One region of the Kluyvera fluvialis genome, then DNA from elsewhere that is predicted to be linked to it. Evidence: predicted binding sites of a transcription regulator. Region 1 holds the regulator's gene; each other region holds the start of a gene.
The links. Region 1 encodes CRP, which controls carbon source genes, mostly activating them, when cyclic AMP is high. Its sites were predicted from a motif close to ATGTGANNNNNNTCACAT; they were not measured.
Positions count from the first base shown of each region.

Region 2: a site for CRP is predicted at 1,016-1,033, ahead of AC6I4B_RS08505 (CidA/LrgA family protein). Genes of this name have one in related genera too.
Region 3: a site for CRP is predicted at 1,766-1,783, ahead of AC6I4B_RS09585 (arabinose ABC transporter substrate-binding protein). Genes of this name have one in related genera too.

Region 1 covers NZ_AP046142.1:413,336-416,615, forward strand. Annotated here, with positions in the region: gene AC6I4B_RS01910 (YccS/YhfK family putative transporter) at 1-1,566, opposite strand, end outside; gene crp (cAMP-activated global transcriptional regulator CRP) at 1,615-2,247, opposite strand; gene AC6I4B_RS01920 (OsmC family protein) at 2,552-2,956, shown strand; gene AC6I4B_RS01925 (phosphoribulokinase) at 3,006-3,280, opposite strand, start outside.
Region 2 covers NZ_AP046142.1:1,772,885-1,776,164, reverse strand. Annotated here, with positions in the region: gene AC6I4B_RS08510 (M24 family metallopeptidase) at 1-850, shown strand, start outside; gene AC6I4B_RS08505 (CidA/LrgA family protein) at 1,082-1,480, shown strand; gene AC6I4B_RS08500 (CidB/LrgB family autolysis modulator) at 1,480-2,175, shown strand; gene cdd (cytidine deaminase) at 2,303-3,187, shown strand.
Region 3 covers NZ_AP046142.1:2,006,543-2,009,822, forward strand. Annotated here, with positions in the region: gene AC6I4B_RS09575 (non-heme ferritin-like protein) at 1-411, opposite strand, end outside; gene AC6I4B_RS09580 (DJ-1/PfpI family protein) at 1,108-1,665, shown strand; gene AC6I4B_RS09585 (arabinose ABC transporter substrate-binding protein) at 1,925-2,905, shown strand; gene araG (L-arabinose ABC transporter ATP-binding protein AraG) at 2,968-3,280, shown strand, end outside.

The DNA.
Region 1 (3,280 bases):
CTCCAGCGCCGCCTGGGCGTTTTGGCGCAGTAAGCCGCTTTGCCACTGCGGCCACAGCCATAGCATCCCGCCGAAGGCAATCAGGCAGCCGATAATGGTGTCGAGAAAACGGGCGACGATAAACTGCTCACCGTTCAGCGTGAGGATTTGCAGGGTGTATACCGCTGTGATGGTGAAGCCGACGGTCGCCCAACCATAGCTGCGGCGGATAATCAGATAACTCCCCAGCGTGATGAGCAGCATTCCGGTGAGCGCCAGCCCCTGCGGCGTGTGGAAGTGCAGGGCCACGGCGGCGATAACCAGACCCGCCAGCGTGCCCGCCGCACGGTGGAAAATGCGCACACGGGTCGCACCGTAACCGTTTTGCGTGACCAATAATATCGTCATTAAAATCCAGTACGGTTTAGGCAAATGCAGCGCCGCGCCCATCAGGCTGGCGATGCTCAGCATCACGCTTAACCGGGCGGCATTGCGCAGTGCGGGGGACTTCAGCGACAGATAGCTTTTTAACGCCTGCAACAGCGGCAGGCGGCGCTCTTTATCCGCCATCAGATTGCGCGGATACAGCGGCCTTTGGAAGCGCAGTACGCGAGCAATGCGGCTGAAATGCCAGGCACAGAACTGCCCAACCGGGTTATCCGGGTGCTGTTCGGTGATTTTCTCCAGCGCGCCAATCTGTTTTTTCATACTGAAACGGCTGGGATAGCGGTGATAGAGAATGTCATCCGCGAGCACCCGCAGGCGCGCGGCGACGGTCTGGGCATTCCAGCGGATCACCGCCTCAGCGTGGCTACGTTCGACCAGTTTTTGCACCTCCTCTGGCTGATGCAGACTCACCGAAATGTGCTCCTGTAGATCAAGGCCAATCTGGAAGGCGCGCAGCAGGCGTTTGTAATCGTTATTCTGGTTTGCCGCCAGCATGTGTAGCTGCTGATAACACTGAGAAATAAGGTCAACCACCTTTTGCTGGCGGCTTAAAAGCGGCGGCAGCGCGGTGTTGGGGTCGGTGTGCTGCGTCAGGAGGCTATATTTTGCTTCGCAATAGTCGGCGAGCTGGCGGTAGAGCAGGCTTAGTGACTCGCGCAGCGGCTGCTCGCGCCAAATCCAAAACCACCACCAGTTGAATAATCCATACCACAGCGTGCCGAGTGCGTAGATAAGCAGCGGCTGCCAAATGGGCATATTACCAGCCAGGCTGAGGGTAAAAATAGCGGCAATCAGCGAAGCCGGCAGCAGCCGCCCGTGCAGGGAGCTTATCTCCGCCGTTACGCCCAAAATCAGCGCCAGCCCGCTGAGAATCAACGGTAGCGGAACCTCGCGCGCCAGCAACAACTGAACGGCAAGACTGCATCCGGCGAACAGACAGCCGCCAATAATCAGGCGTTTGAAAAAACGTTTATGCGGGGTATCAAGACCGGCAATATTGCAGCAGGCGGGAACCAGCGAAAACAGCAGACCTTGTTGAAGATGGCCGAAGATAAGGCCAATGGCGACCGGCAAACATAACACCAGCGTTTGCCGCAGTGCATAGTTGACTTCCGGGTGGTAAATCAGCCTGCGCCACATAAGAGACAAAAACGGCGTACCGTTGGAACAATACGCCGTTTTAAAGGATTAGCGAGTACCGTAAACGACAATCGTTTTGCCGTGTGCGGAGATCAGGTTTTGATCTTCCAGCATTTTCAGAATACGGCCCACTGTTTCACGGGAGCAGCCCACGATCTGACCAATTTCCTGACGGGTGATTTTGATCTGCATACCGTCCGGGTGAGTCATGGCGTCCGGCTGTTTTGCCAGGTTCAGCAGCGTCTGTGCGATACGACCTGTCACGTCCAGGAATGCCAGGTTGCCGACTTTTTCAGACGTGACTTGCAGACGACGTGCCATTTGCGAAGAGAGACGCATCAGGATGTCTGGGTTAACCTGAATCAGCTGACGGAATTTTTTATAAGAGATTTCAGCAACTTCACAAGCGGTTTTTGCCCGTACCCACGCGCTGCGTTCCTGGCCTTCTTCAAACAGGCCTAACTCGCCGATAAAATCGCCCTGGTTAAGGTAAGAGAGGATCATCTCTTTCCCTTCTTCGTCCTTGATGAGTACAGCCACTGAGCCTTTGACGATGTAATACAGCGTTTCTGCTTTTTCACCCTGGTGAATCAGCGTGCTCTTCGAGGGGTACTTATGAATATGGCAATGAGACAAGAACCATTCGAGAGTCGGGTCTGTTTGCGGTTTGCCAAGCACCATGCGCGGTTATCCTCTGTTATAAGCTCTTTCCGGCGGCAAAAACATTGCAGCCACCGGTTGCAATAGTATCCTTCCCGTTACCTGGGAAGTCGGCTGTCGAATATTGCCGCAGCCTGTAATGTGATGTCCTCTGCATACATGCAGTACGTTTATGTATTACCGTAGCATCCTGACTGTTTTAGCATAGCTTGAGCCGTGTGTCTCCTGGTGTCTCGCTTCAGCATGACGGCGATCGCCTTCCGTTGCGAGATTTGTTATGTGCGCGTAATCTGGGAAGAAAATTGCAACCTGGGAGTTAAATATTATGCAAGCGCGTGTGAAATGGGTTGAGGGGATGACCTTCCTCGGTGAGTCGGCTTCTGGCCACCAAATTTTGATGGACGGCAACTCTGGCGATAAAGCGCCAAGCCCGATGGAAATCGTGCTAATGGCGGCCGGTGGTTGTAGCGCAATTGACGTGGTGTCTATTCTGCAAAAAGGCCGCTATGACGTTTCTGACTGCGAAGTAAAGCTCACTTCCGTACGCCGCGAAGAAGCACCGCGCCTGTTCACGCACATCAACCTGCACTTCATTGTGAGCGGTAAAGAGTTGAAAGATGCGGCTGTTGCACGCGCGGTTGACCTGTCGGCGGAGAAATACTGCTCAGTGGCGTTGATGCTGGGTAAAGCTGTCAACATCACGCACTCATACGAAGTGATTGAAGGCTGATATCCGTGATTGCCCGGCGGCGTCCTGCCTATCGGGCAATCGTGATGATTCAGGCGTTGTTCTTCTCTTCCACTAACCGCTGTACCAGCGGCATCATAATCAACTCCATCGCCAGCCCCATCTTGCCGCCGGGAACGACCAGCGTATTCATATGCGAGATAAACGAGCCTTGCAGCATCGCCAGCAGCCACGGGTAGTCAATCCCTTCCAGGTTGCGGAAGTGAATGACCACAAAACTCTCATCCAGTGATGGAATGCTTTTCGCAGCAAACGGGTTAGAGGTATCGACCGTTGGCACTCGCTGGAAGTTGATATGGGTGCGCG
Region 2 (3,280 bases), 1.4 Mb from region 1:
CGCCGCCGCCCTATTTATCGGTGGTGATAACGGCGCCAGGACGGTGAATAACGCCAACGAAATTGCCCATTATGAATACGGTGCTAACCTGGCCTCCAACTGTATGTTGCGCGCGCTGGACGCCGTAGAGCCTGGCATTCGCGAGGCCGATTTAGGCGCGTTGCTGGCCGCCGAAGGGCAATATCAAACGGTGGTGACCATTGCCGCCAGCGGTCAGCGTTTCGAGAAAGCTAATTTCTATCCCAGCTATAAACCGGTTGAACGGGGGCAACCGCTGTCGATGACCACCGGTTTTAAAGGCGGATTATCCAGCCGTACCGGTTTTGTGATTGCCAGCGCAGACGAGTTACCCGATGCACAAAAAGATTATCTGGAGCGCGTGGCAAAACCCTATTTTGCGGCGGTTGTAGACTGGCTGGAACAGATTCGCATTGGGATGCCAGGCGGTGAGCTTTATGCACGGGTAGAGCAGGTCCTACCAAAAGCGCGCTACGGTTGGCACTTGAATCCGGGGCATCTTAGCGCCGATGAGGAGTGGATGTCGTCGCCGGTTTATCCGCACTCCCGCGAGACGCTAAAAAGCGGCATGATCTTGCAAATCGATATTATCCCTTCCGTGCCGGGCTATACCGGCGTCAGCGCTGAAGAGAGCATTGCGCTCGCCGATGCCGCGTTACGCCAACAGATTCAGCAGGATTATCCCGCCTTGTGGGAGCGCATCACCGTGCGGCGTGATTACCTGAAAACGGTGCTGAATATTGCGCTCAGCGATGACGTCATCCCGCTTTCCAACAGCGTGGCCTATCTGCGGCCATTTATGCTGGCAAAAGATAAAGCGCTGGGCGCATAAATCGCCATTTAGCTGCGTCGGCGGATTAAGGTGCAAAAGACGCTCTGCCGCTGGCGCATGGTTGATTTTTAAGCTATTTATCACATCCTGTAGAAAACAGAGGTGAAAACTCGGTCAACGGCCTGATGTTCCGCTTATCTATAACAGTTATGCTCAGAATTCATGTTGTGATCGGTAGCACATTTTTGGCTTTAATTGTATGATGAATGCATTCAAAGAAAGGTGAATACCATGCTCAAATCACTGAATATCATCTGGCAATATCTGCGTGCATTCGTGTTGATCTATGTCTGTCTGTACGCCGGTATTTTTATTTCTTCCCTGCTGCCAATAACTATTCCTGGCAGCATTATCGGTATGCTTATTCTCTTCGTACTGCTGGCGTTGCAAATTCTGCCCGCGAAATGGGTCAACCCTGGCTGTTACGTGTTAATTCGCTATATGGCGCTGCTGTTTGTGCCGATTGGCGTGGGGGTAATGCAATATTTCACACTGCTGAAAGCGCAGTTTGGCCCGGTTGTGGTTTCCTGCACCATTAGTACGCTGGTGGTATTAATGGTAGTAAGTTGGAGCTCGCATCTGGTGCACGGCGAACGTAAAGTGGTTGGTCAAGATGGAGCGGATAAATAATGCTGCATTATATTTGGTGGTCACTGCCACTGACCTTAATTGTCTTTTTTGCCGCCCGTAAATTGGGCACCCGTTTTAAAATGCCGCTGCTCAACCCGCTGCTGATATCAATGATTGTGATTATTCCATTCTTGATGCTGACCGGCATTCCCTATGAACATTACTTTAAAGGCAGTGAAGTGCTGAACGAGCTGCTTCAGCCTGCGGTGGTCGCCCTTGCCTATCCGCTGTATGAACAACTGCACCAAATCCGCGCTCGCTGGAAATCAATCATCACCATCTGCTTTATCGGCAGTGCGGTGGCGATGATTACCGGTACGGCCGTCGCTTTAATGATGGGGGCGTCGCCGCAAATTGCCGCCTCGATTATGCCGAAATCAGTCACGACCCCCATTGCGATGGCGGTGAGCGGAAGTATCGGCGGTATTCCCGCGATTAGCGCCGTGTGCGTGATTTATGTCGGTATTCTGGGCGCGGTGTTTGGCCATACGCTGCTGAACCTGATGCGCATCACCACGAAAGCGTCGCGCGGCCTGTCAATGGGCACGGCATCGCACGCCCTGGGCACGGCTCGCTGCGCGGAAATCGACTACCAGGAAGGGGCGTTTAGTTCACTGGCGTTGGTTATCTGCGGCATTATTACCTCGCTGATTGCCCCGTTTTTATTCCCGATTATTCTGTCAGTAGTGGGTTAAAACGAGACAAATCACACATTTTTAGATGCAATTACATTAGTTGCACTAACAATGAGACATTGATCACTAATTAAGACGCACGTGCCTCGTACACTACGATCCCATTACCTAGTTACGAGGCAACGTCATGCATTCACGTTTTCAATCCGCTTTTTCGCAACTGGCGGCAGACTTGCAGACAGCTATCGCCCCTATGTTAGCCTCTGCGCATTTCCCTGCCCTGCTGAGCGCCGAGCAGGTTTCATCGCTGCAAACGGCGACGGGGCTGGACGAAGACGCGCTCGCCTTTGCACTCCTGCCGCTTGCCGCCGCCTGTGCTCGTGCCGATCTGTCACACTTTAACGTTGGCGCTATCGCCCGTGGCGTGAGTGGCACTTGGTATTTTGGCGGCAATATGGAGTTTCTCGGTGCGACCATGCAGCAAACCGTCCACGCCGAGCAAAGCGCCATCAGCCATGCATGGCTACGCGGAGAAACCGCACTGCAAGCAATTACCGTTAACTACACGCCGTGTGGGCATTGCCGTCAGTTTATGAATGAACTGAACAGCGGGCTGGCGTTGCGTATCAACCTGCCGGGCCGCCAGCCGCATACGCTGGAAGACTATCTGCCGGATGCCTTTGGGCCAAAAGATCTGAACATTAAAACCCTGCTGATGGATAAGCAGGATCATGGCTATCCGCTTGAGGGTGATGCCCTGTCGCAAGCGGCAATTAAAGCGGCAAACGCCAGCCACTCGCCGTACAGCAAGTCGCCTTCCGGCGTGGCGTTGGAGTTGCGTGACGGGACGATTTTCAGCGGCAGCTATGCAGAAAATGCCGCCTTCAACCCTACGCTGCCACCGCTGCAAGGGGCGCTGAATCTGTTGAGCCTTAACGGTTATGACTACCCGGATATCCAGCGTGCTATTTTGGCCGAACGCGCCGATGCGCCGCTGATTCAGTGGGATGCTACCGCAGCAACGCTGAAAGCATTAGGCTGCCATAATATCGATCGCGTATTGTTAGGTTAATCTTATTGTATGCGGGCGAAATAGCCCGCATTGTTGAAATTCCCCGCAATTAGACGCGGCTTTCTTGCTCTTACCCCGTGGGTACAGTAGCCT
Region 3 (3,280 bases), 1.6 Mb from region 1:
AATGATTTTCAGCAAGATGCCGTCCTGCTGCTGTTCTTGTTCCAGCGCGTTCAGGAAACTCAGGGTATTTTCGTCTTGTAGTACTTTCGCTTGCTCCGCCAGTTGCAATAACGTTGAACTGCGTTGGGCGTGGTCTTCAAGGGTATTGAGGAAAAGTTCTTCAAGATTTGTGCACTTCGCTTCATGAGGTTCAAACGCTTTTACAACCGGATAAGCGCCAGATCTCTTCATGTAATCAAACACCCGCATCATTTGCGTGACGCTGGATTGCGCTCGCTTGCGTAGAAACGTCGCCGTTCCCGTCAGCCGATGTTCAGCGCACCACTCGCTTAGGTGCAAATAATGATTGGATGCACAAAACTCAAGATTCATCTGTGTATTAAGCTTTTGCACCATTCCAGGGACGGCCATACAAATATCCTTATTTAAGAGGTCGGAACGATCCACGTGATACCGCATCGTTTAAATAGCTGCTCACCCTGCGCTATTTTCGCGTTTGTGTGTGACTACGGCTTAGACGTAGTCCTGATATACCTATCATTCTTCAAGCAGCTTCTGCGTAGGCGATGCTGCTGGAATAATCATTTGTATATATAACCGCAAGAGGTATCACCCATTCTGTAAAAAAAGAATAACCGCAGTTTTGTTGTAATAAAACTCTAATCATCTTGTTTTTACACTTAGTTACAACACTACTTTGAATTATCTTAATGTGTGAAATTATATTTTTATGTAGCATTAAATGATCACCGATATAACAAATGGTTATTTTGATTGTAAGTCGTTGTTAATCGTGATGAATCTGTTGCATTTCAGTGTGAGAAAAAGTGTGATCAAAATCTAATTTATTAGCCTGAAATGAGATCTTAGTCGGCTTGGTACGTATTATTTGTTAGCGGTAGATCATCATAGATAATAAGGTTTATGTTTATATGATTATTATCAGTTTGGCCTCGAAATACCTGAATGGTGCTTAATTTGTTTTAGATCATTTTTGATTATCAAAGCCCAGAGGATGATGATTTCCAGTCATTACGAGTACGCAAAGTTCTTCCTGTTTCGCCGTTTTTGGAAGAGCCATTTTTAGATGAATTTACAGGAGTTAAAATGAAAAAGGTTGCAGTACTGCTGGCCCCAGGGTTTGAAGAAGGGGAAGCGATTGTCACTATCGATATTCTGCGCCGTCTGCATATCGGTGTTGAACTGGTGTCGTGCGCTGAATCTCGTGCGGTAGTCAGCTATCACGATATTCCGATGGTGGCAGACGCGACGCTGGCAGAACGCCTTGATACGCTGTACGACGCCGTCGTGCTGCCTGGTGGCCCACAGGGCAGCGTCAATCTGGCGGCCAATAAGGACGTCATTAAGTTTGTCGCAGCACACGATGAAGCAGGTAAATTTATCTGCCCAATTTGCTCCGCTGCGGCGCGCGTACTGGCTGGCAACGACCTGCTGAAAGGCCGCCGTTATGTGTGCTCTGGTGATTTATGGCAAGACGTCAAAAATGGTGAGTATGTGGATGCACCCGTCGTTGAAGACGGCAACCTGATCAGCGGCAAAGGCTTTGGCCATGTCTTTGATTTTGCGTTCACCGTGGCAGCGCGCCTGCTGGGCGATGAAGCGCCGGTTCGCGATCACGCCGATCACATCTATTACCGCTGGTAATTCCAATTCCCGTCTGCTCAGCGTGAATTGTCCGACAATTCACGCTTCTTGATATGTAAAAATCTGCTGAATTTATGCATCACCCTACTGTAATTCTGCGGTGTGATGCCGCTCTCTTATGGAAAGTTCATTCCGAGCTATTACTATTTTCAACAATGTTAATGCTGTGAAGTGAACAGCTAATACTTTGTTTTATGTCTGATTTAAATCGTTTATCTGATTTTCCCTACATAAAAGAATATTAAGGCTGGAGTTAACCATGCACAAGTTTACCAAAGCGTTGGCGGCCATTGGGCTAGCGGCGGTTATGTCACAATCAGCTATGGCAGAAAATCTAAAACTGGGTTTTTTGGTCAAACAGCCGGAAGAACCCTGGTTCCAGACAGAATGGAAATTTGCTGATAAAGCCGGTAAAGACCTCGGTTTTGATGTCATCAAAATTGCCGTGCCGGATGGCGAGAAAACCCTTAATGCTATCGATAGCCTGGCGGCCAGCGGCGCAAAAGGCTTTGTTATTTGTACGCCAGACCCAAAATTGGGGCCAGCGATTGTGGCGAAAGCGCGCGGCTATGACATGAAAGTGATTACCGTCGATGACCAGTTCGTGAACGCTAAAGGCAAACCGATGGATACCGTTCCCCTGGTGATGATGGCGGCAAGTGAAATTGGCGCACGTCAAGGGCAGGAACTGTACAACGAGATGCAAAAACGCGGCTGGGAGGTGAAAACGACCGGTGTCATGGCGATTACCGCGAATGAGCTGGATACCGCGCGCCGCCGTACCACCGGCTCACTGGATGCCTTAAAAGCTGCGGGATTCCCGGAAAAACAAATCTACCAGGTCCCGACCAAATCTAACGATATTCCCGGTGCATTCGATGCCGGTAACTCTCTACTGGTGCAACACCCAGAAGTGAAACAGTGGCTGATTGTCGGGATGAATGACAACACGGTGCTGGGCGGTGTGCGAGCAACCGAAGGCCAGGGCTTTAAAGCGGCGAACGTGATTGGAATTGGCATCAACGGCGTTGATGCGGTGAATGAACTGTCCAAAGCGCAGGCGACCGGTTTCTTTGGCTCACTGCTGCCAAGCCCAGATATTCACGGCTATAAAACCAGTGAAATGCTCTACAACTGGGTGCAGAAAGGCGCTGAACCGCCGAAATTTACGGCGGTAACTGACGTGGTGCTGATAACCCGTGACAACTTCAAAGTAGAGCTGGCGAAAAAAGGACTTTGAGTCTGATGGCTCTCCTCCCGCTTTGGCGGGGGGAGACGGCGCGTGTCATTGTGGAGGTTGCGATGCAACAGTCTACCCCTTATCTCTCTTTTCGCGGTATTAGCAAAACATTCCCTGGTGTAAAAGCCCTCTCTGATATCAGCTTTGACTGCTATAGCGGGCAGATCCATGCCCTGATGGGGGAAAATGGCGCCGGAAAGTCAACGTTACTGAAGGTGCTGAGCGGCAATTATGCGCCGACGGCAGGAACGCTGGCGCTATGCGGGCAAGAGATCGCTTTTGCCGATACCACTGCGGCGCTTAACGCCGGTATCGCCATTATTTACCAGGAACTGCATCTCGTCCCAGAAATGACCGTGGCAGAAAATATCTATC